DNA from 4 places in the Hydrogenispora ethanolica genome. Region 1 is predicted to be linked to each of the others. Evidence: riboswitches for the same ligand, from Rfam matches in the RefSeq annotation. Region 1 holds a riboswitch; each other region holds the start of a gene.
The links. A riboswitch is a leader RNA that binds a small molecule or an ion and turns the genes downstream of it on or off. The one in region 1 is predicted to bind S-adenosylmethionine.
Positions count from the first base shown of each region.

Region 2: linked by a shared signal. The riboswitch ahead of EDC14_RS16625 (homocysteine biosynthesis protein) and the one ahead of EDC14_RS06635 (trans-sulfuration enzyme family protein) in region 1 are both predicted to bind S-adenosylmethionine.
Region 3: linked by a shared signal. The riboswitch ahead of metK (methionine adenosyltransferase) and the one ahead of EDC14_RS06635 (trans-sulfuration enzyme family protein) in region 1 are both predicted to bind S-adenosylmethionine.
Region 4: linked by a shared signal. The riboswitch ahead of metA (homoserine O-acetyltransferase MetA) and the one ahead of EDC14_RS06635 (trans-sulfuration enzyme family protein) in region 1 are both predicted to bind S-adenosylmethionine.

Region 1 covers NZ_SLUN01000005.1:211,217-214,657, forward strand. The annotation lists gene EDC14_RS06625 (fused MFS/spermidine synthase) at 1-377, shown strand, start outside; gene EDC14_RS06630 (LacI family DNA-binding transcriptional regulator) at 537-1,589, shown strand; SAM riboswitch class I at 1,683-1,782, shown strand; gene EDC14_RS06635 (trans-sulfuration enzyme family protein) at 1,853-2,989, shown strand; gene EDC14_RS06640 (trans-sulfuration enzyme family protein) at 3,035-3,441, shown strand, end outside.
Region 2 covers NZ_SLUN01000022.1:10,577-14,017, reverse strand. The annotation lists gene EDC14_RS16630 (cofactor-independent phosphoglycerate mutase) at 1-832, opposite strand, end outside; SAM riboswitch class I at 1,269-1,372, shown strand; gene EDC14_RS16625 (homocysteine biosynthesis protein) at 1,438-2,610, shown strand; gene EDC14_RS16620 (NIL domain-containing protein) at 2,603-3,013, shown strand; gene EDC14_RS16615 (UPF0280 family protein) at 3,067-3,441, shown strand, end outside.
Region 3 covers NZ_SLUN01000022.1:47,697-51,137, reverse strand. The annotation lists gene pyk (pyruvate kinase) at 1-1,287, shown strand, start outside; gene trxA (thioredoxin) at 1,416-1,733, shown strand; SAM riboswitch class I at 1,804-1,909, shown strand; gene metK (methionine adenosyltransferase) at 1,971-3,149, shown strand; gene EDC14_RS16820 (sensor histidine kinase) at 3,326-3,441, shown strand, end outside.
Region 4 covers NZ_SLUN01000008.1:74,809-78,249, reverse strand. The annotation lists gene cysK (cysteine synthase A) at 31-966, opposite strand; gene metA (homoserine O-acetyltransferase MetA) at 1,138-2,055, opposite strand; SAM riboswitch class I at 2,128-2,229, opposite strand; SAM riboswitch class I at 2,439-2,552, shown strand; gene EDC14_RS08675 (homocysteine synthase) at 2,690-3,441, shown strand, end outside.

The sequences.
Region 1 (3,441 bases):
ACGGCGCGGTCGTCTCCAATGTCATCGGCGCCATCAAGGGCTCGCGCAGCGGCCTGCTCCGGGCGATGGGCCATACCTATGCGGCGGTCTTTCCCCAGGTTTACCTCTTCCCGGTGGGGATCTGGGATGAGAGTGACAGCTATGAGCGGAATATGATCCTGATCGCTACCCGCAACCCGCGCCGCTGGTCCCCCCGGACCTGGCGGGACCGGGCAGAGGCGCTGTTCCGCGCGGGCCGGATCCGCGAGGATGTGCCGTCCTATGCCCAGACGCTGGTGGATGAGCCCCGTTTGCGCAAGAATGGCTGGTACGAAGGGTTGTCGCTGCTCACCGACGATTACGCGCCGGTGGATACCTTGCAGAATCCGTTGCTGTAAACCGCGGCCTCATGGACGACCGGCGGGAAAACGATGGAAGTTGTTGCTCCGCCCCCGGCGCTCCGGTATAATGGGGAAGTATAACGTTTTAGCAAGCTGATGGGCAGCGCGCCGGGGCATAACGCCCAAGGCGCGCTGCCCATTCGAGGTGGACTGGCGATGACCATAACCATTAAAGACCTGGCGGAGATGGCCCGGGTCTCCACCGGCACCGTTTCGCGGGTGATCAACGGCGGTCCCGGCGTGGGGGAAGAGACCCGCAAACGGATCTTAAAACTCATCAAAGAGCTGGACTACCAGCCCAATGCCTCGGCCCACGGCCTGGCGGCCAAACGCTCGGGCAATATCGGGGTGATCATCCCGCATACCGGCGGTTATTCCATGGCCACCGCCTATTGGCCGGGCCTGTTGACGGCGATCACCGAACGGGCGGCCGCTCAAAACTATAATGTGCTGCTCTCCACCGCCCGGTCCGAGGAGGACGTGGCTTCAGCCTATCAGTCGATCCTGAAGGGCCGGCGCATCGACGGGCTGATCATCGGCGCGGAGCAGTTCGGCGACAAGCAACTGGCCGAGCTCCTGCTGAAGGATTTCCCCTTCGTGATGGTGGGCAAGAGCGTTAGCATCTCCCATTACTATGTGGATGTGGACAACGCCGGCGGGGCGCGGCGCATGACCGAGCATTTGATCGGCTTGGGCCACCGCCGCATCGCCATGCTGGCGGGGCCGGAGCATTACCCCAGCGTCATCGCGCGGGTGGGCGGTTTTCGACAGGCCATGGCGGCCGCCGGGCTCGACCCGGGGCTGGTTTACCACTGCCCGTACTGGACCTTGCGGGCCGGCGAGATCAGCCGGGAGATCATCCGCTCGGGGATAGGGGTCACGGCGATTTTTGCCGCTGCCGGCGACTTGGTCACCGGGGTGTTACAGGCGGCCCGGGAAGAAGGGCTGCGCTTGCCGGAGGACCTGGGCGTGGCGACTTTTGACGATCACCCGCTCTACAATTATTTCGCGCCGGCTATCAGCGCGGTCCGCCAGCCCATCGCGGCGCTGGGCGAGGCGGCCGCCGTTCAATTGTTCCGGCTGATGCACGGGGAGATTCCCGAGGAGAAGGGGATCGTCCTCCCGACCGAATTAGTGATCCGGGCCTCCTGCGGCCGGCCGGGCTTGAAAACGGAAGCCGGGCGGGTCGCGCCGGAAACCACCTCTTGACGAAGCGGCCGGATTATGGTAGAATAATCAGAAATTACTGATAAATTCCATAATTTTAGTGGGTATTCCAATTTCATATTCGACCGAAACAGACTCTTATCGAGAGAAGGGGAGGGACCGGCCCAATGAACCTTCGGCAACCTTGTGCGCGAGCAGGGTGCCAATTCCGGCAGGGTAACCTGGCAGATGAGAGAGGACAGCGCGTTCATGCAGGCCTCTTTCCACCGGAGAGAGGCTTTTTGGTTTGACGAGGAGGAAGTCCGATGAAGATCGAAACCGTTCTGGCCCATGCGGGCCTCTGTACCGACGCGCCGACGGGGGCGGTGAGCACCCCGATCTACCAGACCGCCACCTTTCGCCATCCGGCGTTGGGCGTGAGCACGGGGTATGATTATTCCCGCTCGGTCAACCCGACCCGCCAGGCGCTGGAACAGGTCCTGGCCGAACTGGAACGGGGCGACCGCGGCTTCGCCTTCGCCTCGGGGATGGCGGCGCTCACCGCGGTGCTGATGGCCTTCTCCGCCGGCGACCATATCGTGGTCTCGGACGACCTTTACGGCGGAACCTACCGGCTGCTGGAGCGGAACTTCAAGCCGTTCGGGATCGCCGCCAGTTACGCCGATGCCACCGCCTTGGAGGCGCTCGAACGGGCGGTGCAGCCCGGCCGGACCAAGGCGCTGCTGATCGAGACGCCCACCAATCCGCTGATGAAAGTGACCGACCTGGAGCGGGTCATCGCCCTGGGCCACGGGTTGGGGCTGGCGGTGATCGTCGACAATACCTTTATGACTCCCTACCTCCAACGCCCGTTGGAGCTGGGGGCCGATTTGGCGGTCCATAGCGGCACCAAGTTTTTGAGCGGCCACAACGATCTGCTCTCGGGGATCGTGGTCGCCCGGACCCCGGAGTGGAGCGAGCGGATCCGCTTCGTTCAGAATTCCACCGGCGCGGTCCTGGGGCCGCAGGACAGCTGGCTGATGCTGCGCGGCCTTAAGACGCTGGCCCTCCGGCTGGAACGGCAGCAGGCCAACGCCGCCGGAATCGCCCGCTGGCTCGCGGCGCACCCGGCCGTGGGGCGGGTGCTCTACCCGGGCTTGCCGGACCATCCCGGCCACGCGATCCTGGCCCGCCAGGCCTCGGGCTTCGGAGCGATGCTCTCCTTCACCGTGAAGGATCCGGCCCAGGTGGAACGGCTCATCAACCGGGTCCGGGTGATCACCTTCGCCGAGAGCCTGGGCGGGGTCGAGAGCCTGATCACTTACCCGGTCCGGCAGACTCACGCCGACATTCCGGCGGAAGTCCGGGAGCGGATCGGAGTGACCGACGACCTGCTGCGGCTGTCGGTGGGGATCGAAGCCCTGGAAGACCTCATCGCCGATCTGGAACAGGCCATGCAATGACGCCGGGCCGGCTGTCCCCCGGAATATTTCGAGGAGTGAATCGTGATGAAATATGCCACCCGAATCCTGCATAACGGGAATGAACTGGACCCGCGCACCGGCGCCCTGAGCATCCCGATCTATCAAGCCTCCACCTTCCACCAGCCCGATGTGGAGCATCCCGGCGCTTACGACTATTCCCGCTCCGGGAATCCGACCCGGGAGGCGCTGGAGAACACCCTGGCGGCACTGGAGAACGGGACCCACGCCTATGCCTTCGCCTCGGGGATGGCCGCCACCGCCTCGGCCCTTTCCATTCTGGAGCAGGGCGACCATATTGTGGCCACCGAGGATATCTACGGCGGCTCCTACCGCGTCCTGAACCGGTTCTTCAATAAATTCGGGCTGGAGACCAGCTTCGTCGACATGACCCGGCTGGAGAACATCGAGGCGGCCATCCGTCCCAACACCAA
Region 2 (3,441 bases), on a different contig from region 1:
TGCCTTTATAGTTGGTGTGGACATTCCCGGTGGCTCCGGGTACTTCAATCACGTTTAATCCGGCGCAAATACCCAAGCCCTTCGCCAGATCCACCGCCGAAATTACCGAACCATGCAGCTGATACTTTTCATGAAAACTGGAAATATTCGGTTTGGTGCCTTGGCCCCAGAGCCAAATGGAGGTTGCCGGCCGCAATCCGCGCTGGATTCTCCGGAGATTGACGGGATGGTTTTTGAGGATGTCGGCGCTTTGTACCATGAATTCCAATAATTGCGCGGCGCCGTCGCCTTTCGGCAAGTGGTCATGAATCGGGCGGTCCGAAATGTCATGGGGCGGGGTCAAGCGGGAAGCGGTGGGGCCCCCGTGCCACACCATCAAATGACGGTAGCTGATTCCGGGATAAAAGTGGATCTGATCGTTGCCAAGCTGGGCTCCGATATCCTGAATTAATACAGCGGCCTCCTCAGTGGAAATCTCATCGGAACTGTAGTCAACCATTGTTTTGGCGGAATAATCGGCATCCTCCGACAAGGTCACGAGATTACAGCGGAAGGCCACGTCGGACGGGCTGAGATCGACTCCGATGCTGACCGCCTCCAACGGAGAACGTCCGGTATAATAAATTTGGGGATTATAACCCATTACCGCCAAATTGGCCACATCGCTTCCGGGGGGCATCCCCGTTGGGACGGTCCTCGCCAAACCGACTGTGCCGTGCTTTGCCAAAAAATCCATCTGGGGTTTATGACTAACTTCCAAAGGCGTCTGACCGTTTAATTCGGGAACCGGATAGTCCGCCATGCCATCGCCCAGGATTACTAAATACTTCATGAAATCACCGTCCCGGTATGATAAAATATGAAACTGTAAAAATTATAACATTTCATTAAACCCCGCTCAATAAAGTTATGATTTCATTTTTAATTTTGAAGCGCCAACTTTCAAGAAGTTTCGGAGCGAACCGGTTGAAATGATAATCGCGGTAGAGAGAAGGGTAATCAAATGAAAAGCCAACCCGCATCTTTTTATTTCATGATTTGCCTCATTTGTCTCATTGCCTCCGGAATTTTATTTTTAACTCGATTTCGGGCTCAGGTACCCGTCCGGATTGATTTTGACAAACAGTTTCAGGAGTACCGGTTATCAAAGTAAGCCCGCGAATGCCATAGGGAACATTTTCGGCAAAAAAGTCAAAATAAATAATTTTATTTAAATCCTTGACGATTCTTGATCAAAATAATATACTATTAAATTAGATTCATTCATATCCTCATCAAGAGAGGTGGAGGGACTGGCCCGATGAGACCTCGGCAACCTTCGTGTGAGAGCGAACTGGTGCCAAATCCAGCAGGGAATCCTGGCAGATGAGAGGTTATTCGCTTTTATGCCTCTTTATTGAGGCTTTTTTATTTTATGCAACTTGGAGGTGTCGCCGTGTGAAAAGTTATGCGGAGATTAATGAAAAGATTAAGCAGGGAAAGGCCGTAGTCGTTACGGCTGAAGAGATCATCGATCTGGTTCAGGAGAAGGGTTATCAGAAGGCCGCAGCGGAAATCGATGTTGTGACAACAGCCACATTTGGCCCGATGTGTTCTTCCGGGGCTTTTTTAAATTTTGGCCATTCGGATCCGCCCATTCGCATGAGCAAGGTATCGCTCAATAATGTACCGGCTTATGCGGGAGTCGCCGCGGTCGATGCCTATATCGGCGCCACCGAACTATCGGAGACTCAAGGCTTTCAATATGGCGGTGCTCATGTCATTGAAGACTTAATCAGCGGGAAACAGGTGGAGTTAAAAGCGTTATCCTACGGGACGGACTGCTATCCGCGCAAAGAGATTCATACCTATATTACCTTGCAAGACCTGAATCAAGCTTATTTATTTAATCCGCGGAATGTCTATCAAAACTATGCGGCGGCAGTGAATTCGTCTTCTAAGACCATCTATACCTACATGGGAACTTTGCTGCCGAATTTCGGCAATGTTACTTATTCTACATCCGGCGAACTCAGCCCATTACTAAATGATCCGTACTATCGAACGATTGGAATCGGCACCCGCATCTTTTTAGGCGGAACGGTTGGGTACGTAGCATGGGAAGGAACGCAACACAATCCGCTGCAAAAAAGGGCCGAAAACGGCGTGCCGCTTTCTAGCGCCGGGACATTGGCGTTGATCGGGAACCTGAAAGAGATGAAACGCGATTTTTTACGGGCTGCTCTATTTGATCGTTACGGAGTCACGATGTACGTCGGCGTGGGGATTCCCATACCGATTTTGGATGAGGAAATGTTGCGTTTTACCGCCATTTCCAACCGGGAGATTCAGACGACGATTGTCGACTATAGTGTCCCGGAACGCAGTAAACCCAACTATGGCCTGGTAAGTTATGAACAGTTGCGCTCCGGAAGAGTCACCGTTCAGGGAAAATCAGTGCCTACTGCGCCTTTGTCATCACTTTATCAAGCTCGTCGGATCGCCGCTATCCTGAAAGAGTGGATTACCCTTGGTCAGTTTACATTGACGGAACCCGTTCAAGCTTTGCCGTTAGAAAACAAACTGAATTCATTGGAGATCCACGCCAAGGAGGCTTCCCAACATGCCTAAAACGAGAATCGTTCTTTCATTCCCGCCCAGTTTGACAGAGGTGCCGTTAACCTACCATTTGGTCAAGGAGTTTGATCTGGCAATCAATATCCTAAAAGCGAAGATCACGCCCGGAGAAGAAGGGAAACTGGTCATCGAGCTTTCCAACGGTTCCGAAGCCAATATCCAAGCGGGCATCCAGTATATTATTTCTCAAGGAGTTCACGTCGAGCCGATAGGGAAGGAAATCGTGTGGAATGAAGCCGAGTGTATTCACTGCGGGGCCTGCACGGCAGTGTGCCGTTCCAAGGCGCTCACTATCGCCGCTCCGGACTGGCAGTTATCTTTTGACAAGGAACAGTGCATTGTTTGTGAATCATGCGTAAAGGCTTGCCCCATGCAGATTATTCAGGCGACTTTTTAAGTTTTTAAGATAGTGCCAGTGTTACGGCATTTTCACGTTAAGGAATACTTATAATGGATAAAGATCCGGAGTACTTAAAAAAGACGGACGTTGAAAGGGATTATCGGGCTTACCACGCCGGCGACTTAATTCGTTCCAGAGTGGTTATTGGTGAAAGCGATTTATGGATTTTGAGCGATCAGGCCGTGGAGGAGCGGGTAAAAAAATTACTGTTGGAGTTGCGGCGTCATTTAAAAGAATATATCTATCACCATCCGCTTTTTGCGAAAACGCTCGTTCCCTATCCGCCGGATTCGACAGCCTATCCCATCGTCCAATGGATGATCGATGTCTCGAGCCGGGTTCAGGTGGGTCCCATGGCGGCGGTGGCCGGCGCCGTTGCGGGGATGATCGCCCAAGACCTTCCCGACATATCCGAATTCATTATC
Region 3 (3,441 bases), on a different contig from region 1:
GAACGAATTAAGCTGGTCCGAGAAATTGCAGCTAAATTAGGAACCCCGATCGGTATCTTAGCCGACATTCAGGGACCAAAGATCCGAACCGGAAAAATTAATCCTGGTCCGATTCAGCTCGTCGAAGGAACTCAAGTTCATTTGACCGTTGATCCCAAAAAAGACGGGAATCCCGAATACATTTATGTAGACTACCCAACCTTAATTAAGGATGTTAAGATTGGCGGCACCATCTTTTTAGCGGATGGAATGATACAACTTTCGGTTATTGGAGCTGAAGGACATGAACTGAAATGCGAAGTCTTGAATGGCGGTGAATTATCCTCAAAAAAGGGAGTAACCCTTCCCGGAGTATCCGTCAATCTCCCGGCTTTAATGGAAAAAGATCGTTCCGACATAGAATTCGTCATCCAGCAAAAAGTCGATTTTATTGCGGTGTCGTTTGCCCGAAAAGCGGAGCATCTGGCGGAAATCCGCGCACTCGTTAATGAACTTGGCGGAGATCAACTGATCATCGCTAAAATTGAAAATGAAGAAGGCTTCCGCAATAGTGAGGAGATTTTACAAGCATGTGATGGCATTATGGTGGCTCGGGGCGATTTAGGCACGGAAGTACCTCCCGAAGAGGTTCCGCTGATTCAAAAGTTTTTAATTGAAATTTGCAATGCAGCAGGGAAACCTGTGATTACTGCCACGGAGATGCTGGAGTCAATGATTCGAAACCCTCGGCCGACCCGGGCTGAAGTGACGGATATCGCCCACGCAATCCTGGATGGAACAGACGCAATTATGCTTTCCGCTGAAACTGCCGTAGGAAAATATCCGGTTACTGCGGTTGAGATCATGTCCCGAGTCGCTAAGAGTATTGAGAATTCTTTGAAATTTGAAGATATTCTCGCTAAAAAGAAGGTTAGTTCTTTTCCAACTGTCAGTGACGCCATAAGCCATGCGACCTGTCAAACCGCATTAGATCTAAAAGCAGCGGCAATCATTAGTTCAACTCAATCGGGGAGTACCGCCCGAACGGTTTCGAAATATCGTCCTCAGGCACCGATTGTGGCTGTTACGCCTTCGCTGCGAATAGCTCAACAACTAGCTTTATCTTGGGGCGTGTTCCCGGTAATTGTTCCCCCCGCCAATGATATTGACGAGATGCTTGATGTTAGCATTGAAGCAGCTAAAAAGACCGGATTCATTCGAAGTAAGGATTTGGTGGTCATTACCGCTGGAGTACGTACTGGAATTCCTGGTTCCACCAATTTATTACAAGTTCTATATGTCGAATAATTGGTTAAACTTTTAGTACGCCATAATGGCGCAGAGTCATTCTTGCACTCTTGAACATATTTGCACCTTCGTCATCTTTAGCGAGAGTTTGGTTTCTCGACGAGGGAACTTTAACAGAGGTGAACGTTATGATCACTATTGATCAGAATAATTTTCAAAATACTGTCATGGAATCCCAATTACCGGTACTCGTTGATTTTTGGGCACCTTGGTGTGGTCCCTGCCGCATGGTAGCGCCAATTGTTGAAGAGATTGCGGCAGAATTTGAGGGTAAAATTCAGGTCGGGAAAATCAATGTTGACGAAAATCAGGAGTTAGCAGGACAATTTGCTGTAATGAGTATCCCGACGCTTTGTCTGTTTGTTAAGGGTAATCCGGTGCTAAGATTAGTAGGATTCCGTCAAAAACGAGAACTTGTGGCAGAAATTACCAAGCATTTAGCCTGAAATTCAGATAAAGTTTGACAAGGTTTCTAGTTTTCGATATAATGCTTACGAGTTATTTCTATTAATTTTATACTCATCAAGAGAGGTGGAGGGATAGGGCCCGATGATACCCAGCAACCCGGGGTTATTCCGCAGGGTGCTAATTCCCCCCGGAGGAAGTTCTGGGAAGATGAGCCTGTCTTTCCCTTCCAAAGTGGAAGGGTTTATTTTTTAGTAAGGATAAAGGAGTTGCTGCCAATGACTAAAAAACATTTATTTACCTCTGAGTCGGTAACGGAGGGGCATCCGGATAAAATTTGTGATCAAATTTCCGATGCTGTATTAGACGCGATAATCAGCCAAGATCCGAATGCCAGAGTCGCTTGTGAAACTGCTGTAACTACTGGGTTAGTTTTGGTGATGGGGGAAATTACCACTAATTGTTATGTGGACATTCCCAAAATTGCGCGTCAAACTATCCGCGAAATCGGATACACCCGCGCTAAATTTGGTTTTGACAGTGAAACTTGTGCAGTCCTTACATCAATTGATGAACAGTCACCTGATATCGCTTTAGGTGTTGATAAAGCCTTGGAAGCGAAACAAGGTGAAATGAGCGAGCAAGAAATCGAGGCAACCGGAGCTGGCGATCAAGGAATGGTCTTCGGTTTCGCCTGTGACGAAACTCCTGAGTATATGCCCATGCCAATATCACTGGCGCATCAATTGACGCGCCGTTTAGCGGCAGTTCGTAAAGCAAATGAATTGGATTATTTACGTCCGGATGGAAAAAGTCAAGTTACTGTAGAGTACGAAAATAATATCCCGGTACGGGTAGATACGGTTATTATCTCAACACAACATGATCCAAGCATTATGCACGACCAGATTGAAAAAGAGATCATCGAAAAAGTAGTATTACCTGTAATCCCCGGTCATTTAATTGATGAACGTACTAAATATTATATTAACCCAACCGGTAGATTTGTCGTGGGAGGACCGCAAGGAGATTCAGGCTTAACTGGTCGCAAAATTATTGTAGATACTTACGGCGGGGCCGCTCGCCATGGCGGCGGAGCATTTTCCGGAAAAGATCCTACCAAAGTGGACCGGTCTGCTGCATATGCCGCGCGCTATGCCGCAAAGAATATTGTAGCCGCGGGGCTTGCCAAACGATGTGAGATTCAAGTTTCTTATGCCATCGGAGTTGCCAAACCGGTATCTATCATGGTGGATACGTTTGGCACCGGAGTTATTCCCGATATGGAGATCGTTGAATTAATAAAGAAATATATTGATCTACGCCCTGCGGCGATTATTCGTAATTTAGAATTGCGTAGACCGCTTTATCGGCAAGTGGCTGCTTATGGACACTTCGGTCGGAATGATTTGGATCTTCCTTGGGAAAAATTGGACAAAGTGGCATTTCTTAAATAAAACTTTTGACGTGTAGGATGGGTCAAAGGTGGCAATATAAGCGATAATAAATGCATGGATAGCCGGCAAGCCCGGCTTTTTTTATTCGGCTATTCGAGAAATATAGAATCTAAAGGTATAAAGTTATTTTTTAACAATGCCGAATGTTTTACTAATAGACCCTAAGGGGTGTTTGAATGCCGGAAATTATTGATTTCAGCATGGTTGACAAAATTATCAAAGAGACAGTCGCTGCCATAGAGGTAAGTAAAGCGAGTCTTTTCGACATTGCTGAAAGCGCGAAAAGTGTTCA
Region 4 (3,441 bases), on a different contig from region 1:
GCCTCGTGTTTCGATAAGGCTTTTCTACAGTTATTCCGACTGAAACAAAGTGGTCGACAAATAGCGTTCTCCCGTATCCGGCAGGAGTACAATAATGGTCTTGCCCCGGTTCTCCGGCCGCTTGGCGATGGCGGTCGCCGCGCAAGCCGCCGCCCCGGAAGAGATTCCCACCAGCAACCCTTCAGTCTTGGCCAGTTGCCGGACAGTATGGAAGGCTTCCTCGTTTTTCACTGGATAGATCTCATCGATAATCGAACGATTCAAGATATCCGGCACAAATCCGGCGCCGATTCCTTGCAGCATATGCGGACCCGGGGTTCCTCCCGACAGAACCGGGGAATTGAAAGGTTCCACTGCGATAACTTGAAGGCCGGGTTTCCGCTCTTTTAGGACTTCCCCGACTCCGGTGACGGTGCCGCCCGTGCCGACGCCCCCTACAAAAATATCGACCTGGCCGTCGCTGTCTCGCCAGATCTCCTCCGCAGTGGTCCGGCGGTGAACCGCGGGGTTCGCCGGGTTCTTGAACTGTTGCGGAATGAAGGAGTCCGGTATTTCCGCGGCTAACTCCTCGGACTTGCGGATCGCGCCTTTCATGCCTTCGGGTCCGGGAGTCAGGACCACCTCCGCACCCAGCGCTTTCAGAAGATTCCGCCGTTCGATGCTCATCGTCTCCGGCATGGTCAGAATTAACCGGTATCCTTTGGCCGCCGCCACCATGGCAAGGCCGATCCCGGTATTGCCGCTGGTCGGCTCGATGATCACCGAGCCTCGTTTTAAAACGCCCCGTTCTTCGGCATCCCGGATCATGGCCGCTCCGATCCGGTCTTTGACACTGCCCGCCGGATTAAAATATTCGAGCTTGGCAACGAGTTTCGCTTCCAATCCGTGCGCGCGGTTATAATTGGCCAATTCCAGCAGCGGCGTATTGCCGATCAGGTCGATCAGGCTGCAGGCAATCTTCGCCATCATAATCCCTCCCTGAAGTATTCGAAGTATTCATTGCTGGAAGATATGTCGCATTGAACACTCCAATGGATTGCGACCTATTTTCCCTAATTCATCAGATGGTTGATCAAAGACTTTTTTCATCTTACTATAGCCATCATAATTTTTCCTACCGGAGTTGTCAATGTCAGCTCACTCAATTGCATTGAGATCGTAGGGAGTCTCCTGATACACATAGTAATTCAGCCAATTGGTGAATAAAAGATTCGCATGGCCCCGCCAGCGCACGATCGGCGGCTGGCTGGGATCATCATTGGGATAATAGTTCCGGGGGATACTGACGGTCATGCCCTTCGCGACGTCCCGGTCGTATTCCCACTTCAAGGTCAAGGGATCATACTCGGCGTGGCCGGTGACAAAGATCCGGCGGCCGTCTTTACTGGCGACAATATAGGTTCCCGCTTGCTCCGATTCGGCCAGGATTTCCAATTCGGGCACCTTCAGGATGTCTTCCCGGCGCACCTCGGTATGGCGGGAGTGGGGCGCCAAAAAACAGTCGTCGAAGCCGCGCAGCAATTTTACATACTGCTTGGTAACGCGGTGGCTGAAGACCCCGAACATTTTGCTGGCCAGCGGATACTTGGGCACTCCGTAGTGGTAAAACAGACCGGCTTGCGCCGCCCAACAGATATGCAGCGTAGAAAAGACGTGGTGCTTGGTCCATTCCATGATTTGGCCCAACTCTTCCCAGTAGGTCACTTCTTCGAAATCCAGCTGCTCGACCGGAGCGCCCGTAATGACCATTCCGTCAAACTTCTGGTCCTGTACTTCCCGAAAGGTTTTATAAAAAGCTTCCAAATGTTCCGGAGCGGTATTTTTGGACTGATGGCTTTCGGGAAACAACAGGGTGATGTCGACCTGCAGCGGCGAATTGCCGAGCAGCCGCAACAACTGCGTCTCCGTGGTGATCTTGGTAGGCATCAGGTTCAGGATCGCGATCCGCAGCGGCCGGATGTCCTGATGAAATGCGCGGTCCTCCGGCATGACGAAGATGTTCTCATTCGTCAGCGTCTCGGTAGCCGGCAAATTGTCCGGGATTTTGATGGGCATGGAAAGACCTCCTTGAAAGTAGTATTCGCAAAAAAACCTCTTCCGAAAGGAAGAGGCTTGGTTGGCTCGTTCCTCTCATCTCCCAGGTTTCCCTGTAGGAATTGGCACCGCGCGACGCTGCCGCCGGTTGCCGAGGGATCATCGGGCCTTTCCCTTCCCCTCTCTGGATAAGAGCGCTTGCTTATGATTATTGATCAAAATTATAAGTATTGCCATATCATTAGTCAAGTTAAATTCGAAACTTCCGCCAAGTTTTTGGGCGGACGCCAGCGGGTTTTCCCATCCGCTGCATGCAAAAATTTTACTTGACACTTCATCCGGCTTATAATATAGTATATACAAAATATTCCTATTAAATTTATAGGAATTGACAAGATTAGAATACCTTATCCAGAGAGGTGGAGGGACTGGCCCGAAGATGCCTCGGCAACCATCGTGATATCCAGACGACATGGTGCCAATTCCAGCGAAACTGAGCAAGTTTCGAAAGATAAGGGGGTTTAAAAAAGCTACCCCCTTTCTTGACAAAGGGGGTTTTTATTTTTGGGAAGAACTAGAAGCCAGCCCTCGTCAGCTCCCTGCCAAACCCCACGATTTGAACGGCCATCGACTCATTACGAAGGAGGAATTATCCATGTCCAACAATTATCACTGGGAAACTCTCGCGGTACACGGCGGCCAAGAGGCCGATCCGACCACCGGAGCGCGGGCGGTGCCGATCTATCAGACCTCATCGTACCAATTCAAAGATACCGAACATGCCGCCAATCTTTTCGGCCTGAAGGAGTTCGGCAATATCTACACCCGGCTGATGAATCCCACCTCCGATGTTTTCGAAAAACGCCTTGCCGCGCTGGACGGCGGCGTCGGCGCCTTGGCGGTGGCCTCGGGCCAGGCCGCGATCTCGCTGGCGATTTTAAACATCGCCCAGACCGGCGATGAGATCGTCTCCGCCGACAATCTTTACGGCGGCACCTATAACCTATTCCATTACACATTGGCGCGGCTTGGAATCACCGTCAAGTTCGTCGATTCCAGCGATCCGCAGAACTTCGAAAAAGCCATCACCGAAAAGACCAAAGCCATTTACGGCGAATCCATCGGCAATCCGAAGCTGGATGTCCTGGATTTCGAAGCGGTGGCGGAGATCGCGCACCGGCATGGCCTGCCGTTTATCGTGGATAATACCTCCACTCCCTACCTGATTCGCCCGATCGAACACGGCGTGGATATCGTGGTTTACTCCGCCACCAAGTTCATCGGCGGCCATGGCACTTCCATCGGCGGCGTCATCGTCGATTCCGGAAAATTCGACTGGACGAACGGCAAATTCCCGCTGATCGCCGAGCCCGACCCGAGCTACCATGGGATCAATTTCGTGGAAGC